2 regions of the Mesorhizobium sp. W067 genome follow, and region 2 is predicted to be linked to the other one. Evidence: riboswitches for the same ligand, from Rfam matches in the RefSeq annotation. Region 2 holds a riboswitch; the other holds the start of a gene.

Region 1 (2,384 bases), 2.9 Mb from region 2:
GATAGAGCCCAAGATCCGTCATCGCATTCATCCTCTGGTCCCTCTTCGCCTGCTCCAGCTCACGCGACGCTGCGCAGCGCCGGCCGGCCGCCTTCGGCAAGGCGCGGGCCGATGAAGGCCGCGTACCATTCGACGAACTGGATCACGCCGCCCTCATGCAGCTCCGAATAGGGGCCGGGCTCATAGGCCGGCGACAGGATGCCGAAGGCGTTTTCCTCGACGATGCGGCGGTCCTGGTCGTTGGTCTCGGTCCAGACGTGGGTGAGCTCTTCAAGGTTGTAGTCGACGCCCTCGACCGCATCCTTGTGCACCAGCCACTTGGTCGTCACCGCGGTTTGCGTGGCGCTGATCGGCAGCACCCGGAAGGTGACCGCATGGTCGATCAGGATGTGGTTCCAGGTCGTCGGATAGTGGTAGTGCATCAAGGTGCCGATGCGGTCGGCGGCAACAGTGTCGGAGAGGTTCTTCGTCACCGCGCACCTGCCCGTCATCGTATAGCTGACGGCATCGCGCAGCAGCGGCGCGCGGGTGGCGCGGTACTGTCCGGCCGGATCGATGCGGAACTTGCTCGGCAGGCCCGCCGCCTCGCATTTCGCCCAGTGCGCCAGCATCTCCGGATCGCTGTCGGCGCCCTGTACGCCGGTCACCGTCGGCGCTTCCGGGAAGGTCTTGCACAGCTCCGGATGATTGCCGGCGCAGTGATAGCATTCGCGGTTGTTTTCCCAGACCAGCTTCCAGTTGCCCTTCTCGACGATCGTGCTCTCGAAGGCGACCTTGGCTTCGCTCAGCCGGTGCGGCTTGAGGTAGGGCTCGATCATGGCGCGCATCGGCGCGAAGTCGGCAGGTTCTTTCGCCAGGCAGATGAAGATGTAACCGCCGACGCTTTCGCAGGCGACCGGCTTCAGGCCGAACTGGCTCTTGTCGAAGCCGTCGGCCATCTGGCGGGCGAACAGCAGCCGGCCGTCCAGCTCGTAGGTCCACTGGTGATAGGGGCAGACAAGCTTTGCCGCCATGCCCTTCTCAGTGTTGCAGACACGGCTGCCGCGATGGCGGCAGGAATTGTGAAAGGCGTTGATGTTGCCCTTCTGGTCGCGGACCAGCACCACCGGATAATCGCCGATCTGCACGGTGATATAGCTGCCGGGCTTCGGCAGTTCGCAATCATGGCCGATGAACAGCCAGTCGCGATACCAGATAAGCTCCATGTCGAGCTTGAAATAGTCCGGGTCGGTGTAGAAGGGCTGTTCCAGCGAAAAGCCTTGCTTGCGGCCGTTCAGGAGCCTCAGCATGTCGTTGCGCGTATCCATAGTTCTGTCCTCGTGGTTTAAGGACTGAACTTGGTGGTGATGGAGGAAGGATCGGACGCAGGCCGGCGCGGCGCCGGACATGCACTATCCACCTCTTGACCGCCCACCGCGATCAGTCGAGTCTAGGCATCTCCGGCTGGTTTCCGGGCTCTGGAGTTGTCCTTGCGGACCATCGCGACACCTTCCCAGGCTCTTGCCCAGTGGTCTCCCGTTGCGACTTGAACTCCACCACCGTTGCGGGGGCAGCGCCGGATTCTGACCGGCTTCCCAATTCTCCGCTGCGTCGTCACGAAGCGGCACCTGAGATGCGATCATCTAATCACGGCAGCGATCGCGACGTCGGCATGAAAGCGACATCATATCCATGCGGCGCGACACGCGCGGCTTACGCCCCCCGCCCCCGGTCAAAGAGCTGAGACGTTTCTTGCGACGCCATCATCGCCGTTTCGAATCGCTGCCGATCCAGTTCGATCGCGGGCAAAAATGGCTCAACGGTATCGAAAAGTTACTATTAGCAATCTCTAATCGAACCGAACGGTTCGTTTCTGTTGACAATGCGTGCAGGACGGTGTGGACGACGGCCCGGAAACCGACGTCGGAGCGAACCACTCGGTTCGGCATAAGCGACTGAAAACAATGCGATAAATGACCATAGAGGAACTTCCTGGCACAATTTCAAGGTGCAGGACCGTGGTCCACACGGAACAACTTCGTGATTGGAAACCAGCCTATGGCTTTCCCACATCGGGGCTGTCCGATCGACGCGAATTCCTCCCAAGACACGCCGCTAGACGGACAGACAAACTGGAGTACTAAAAATGAAAAAGATCATCCTCACTGCCGCAGCCGTTTTGGCGGTCACCGGCAGCGCCTTCGCCGGTAGCGACAATTACGGTTCCAATGGTGCGAACCAGTCAGCCGTCTCGGTCGACAGCTCGTATACGGCTTCCATTCAGAAGCCGGCGCACGCTGACAAGCAGCCTGTCGTTCAGGGCGCCGACCGCGACCTCTACGGCAATCGCTGATCCCGACCAAAGAAGGACGGCTAACCCGTCGCTCTCGGGATCCCAAAAAATT
Region 2 (2,384 bases):
TGCTGGCGCGAGATCAGGGACCCCGGGCCGGATCCGGACGCGATGCATCTCGATGACGCCGACTATGACGCGCTGCTGGATGAATTGCAGGTCGAACTCCCGGATAGCGAACCGCTATGGCTGTTCGGCTATGGATCGCTGATCTGGAAACCGGAAATAGATTATGTCGAGGACCGCGTTGCGCTGGCGCGCGGCTGGCATCGGTCCTTTTGCATGAACATGACGCGCTGGCGCGGCACCAAGGACAGCCCCGGCCTGATGATGGCGCTGGACCGTGGCGGACAATGCAAGGGCGTCGCCTTCCGGCTGACCGAAAGTAACCGGCGCGGGCAGTTGGGCCGGCTTTTCCGGCGCGAAGTCACGCTGAAGCCGACAAGCTACCGGCCGCGCATGCTGAAGCTTGCAAGCGAGGCCGGACCGCTCAGGGCATTGGCCTTCGTCATCAACCGCAACGGCCTGACCTATTCAGGGCCGCTCGACGAGGGCAAGGTCGTCGAAAGGCTGGCAACGTCCTGCGGGCACTGGGGGTCGGGCGCCGACTATCTCTACAACACGGTGAAAAACCTTGAAGAGCGCGGCATTCACGATCGCCATCTGTGGCGGCTGCAGCGGCTGGTTGCCGAGCGGATCACCGCGTTGAACCCGTAACGCCGCATGGCGCATTCGCGCTGTTGGCCGGCGGAATTTGGTTTGCCGGATGCGGCCGTTTCAGCCTATAGTCATGCATGTCGTCGGTTCCGTTAGGGACCAAGAGGGAATGCGGTGAGGGCTGACTTGTTGCCCAATGCCGTGGCTGCCCCCGCAACTGTGTGCGGTAGTCCTCTCCAAGCCACTGAGGATTTTTTCCTCGGGAAGGTGGGGAAGGGCGCTGATCCGCGAGCCAGGAGACCTGCCGGCGACAGGGAACTGACTTCGATGCCCTCGGGTGGAGGGCGAAAGGACAAGATATGAATACCGCTTCCGTCTCCCTCGGCGCTTCCGTCTCCTCGCAGTCGCGCTTCATGCAGCTCGTGCTTAGCGCGTTTCTGGGCATTTTCGTCGTCGGCGTTGTCGGTTTCTCGCATATCGATGCGGTCCACAATGCGGCGCACGACTATCGCCATTCGATGGCGTTTCCCTGCCACTGACGAGGATCTGACATCATGAACCTGTTTCGCAACGTCGTGTTCATCGCGGCGATCGCAGGGCTCGTGGCGGGTGTCGCTCTCGCCTGCATGCAGGCCCACGCCACCGTGCCGCTGATCCTCAAGGCCGAGGTCTACCAAAAGGCTGGTGGCGGCCATGAGCATGAGCATGCCGCGGCGCCCGCCGCCAACGCTGCGGACACCAATGCCATGAGCACCGCCGCGCCGGCGGAAAATGCCGTGAGCAGCGCAGCACCCGCACCGGCTGAAGCTGCCGCGCCAGCGGAGGACGAAGGCTGGGCGCCGGCCGACGGCTTCGAGCGATTCGCCTTCAGCGTGCTGGCCAATATCGTCACCGGTATCGGTTTCGCGCTGGTCCTGGTGGCGGTCTCCGAATTCGCCGGCGGCATCGGCAACTGGCGCCAGGGGGTGTTCTGGGGTCTGGCCGGCTTTGCCGTATTCACGCTGGCTCCGGGCCTCGGCCTGCCGCCGGAACTGCCGGCAATGCCGGCGGCCGATCTCATGCAGCGCCAGATCTGGTGGGTGGCGACGGTTGTGGCGACTGCCATTGGCCTTGCCTTGATCGCCTTCCGCACCTCGGCGCCGCTGACCGTCCTTGCCGTCGTTCTGATCGTCGCCCCGCATATTGTCGGCGCGCCGCAGCCCGACAGTTTCGAGACGCCGATCCCCGAAGGCCTGCATCACCAGTTCGTGGTGGCGGTGACGGTGACCAATCTGGTGTTCTGGTTGGTGCTCGGCGCCGTCATTGGCGTGGTGCGCGAACGCTTCACCGGCTCGGCGACCAGCCTGCGCGACAGCTTTGCCTGATCGCAGTTTGACCTTTATCATCGGCGGTGCGCGCTCCGGCAAGAGCGCGCATGCCGAAACCCTGGCGACGGCGTTGCCGCCGCCATGGGCCTATATAGCCACCGCCGAAGCCTATGACGATGAGATGCGCGAGCGCATCGCGCTGCATCGCTCGCGGCGCGGCGAAGGCTGGGCGACCATCGACGCGCCGCTCGATCTTGTCGGAGCGCTCGAAGCCTTGCCCGACAACCAGCCGGTGCTCGTCGATTGCCTGACGCTGTGGCTGACCAATCATATGCTTTCCGACCATGATCTCGAGGCGGAATGCCGGCGGCTAGCCGACATGCTGTCGCGGCCGCGCGGGCCCTGGCTCGTTGTCTCGAACGAAGTCGGGCAAGGCATCGTGCCCGACAATGCGCTCGCACGCCGGTTTCGTGATGCCGCCGGCCGTCT

What was found. A riboswitch is a leader RNA that binds a small molecule or an ion and turns the genes downstream of it on or off. The one in region 2 is predicted to bind cobalamin.
Region 1: another riboswitch for cobalamin. It lies ahead of ACYG97_RS26075 (aromatic ring-hydroxylating oxygenase subunit alpha); the one in region 2 lies ahead of ACYG97_RS12185 (CbtB domain-containing protein).

The regions. Positions count from the first base shown of each region.
Region 1 covers NZ_JBTTII010000001.1:5,330,705-5,333,088, reverse strand. The annotation lists gene ACYG97_RS26080 (FAD-binding oxidoreductase) at 1-22, opposite strand, end outside; gene ACYG97_RS26075 (aromatic ring-hydroxylating oxygenase subunit alpha) at 60-1,307, opposite strand; cobalamin riboswitch at 1,425-1,626, opposite strand; gene ACYG97_RS26070 (DUF680 domain-containing protein) at 2,126-2,332, shown strand.
Region 2 covers NZ_JBTTII010000001.1:2,468,610-2,470,993, reverse strand. The annotation lists gene ACYG97_RS12190 (gamma-glutamylcyclotransferase) at 1-648, shown strand, start outside; cobalamin riboswitch at 716-911, shown strand; gene ACYG97_RS12185 (CbtB domain-containing protein) at 948-1,127, shown strand; gene ACYG97_RS12180 (CbtA family protein) at 1,143-1,952, shown strand; gene cobU (bifunctional adenosylcobinamide kinase/adenosylcobinamide-phosphate guanylyltransferase) at 1,945-2,384, shown strand, end outside.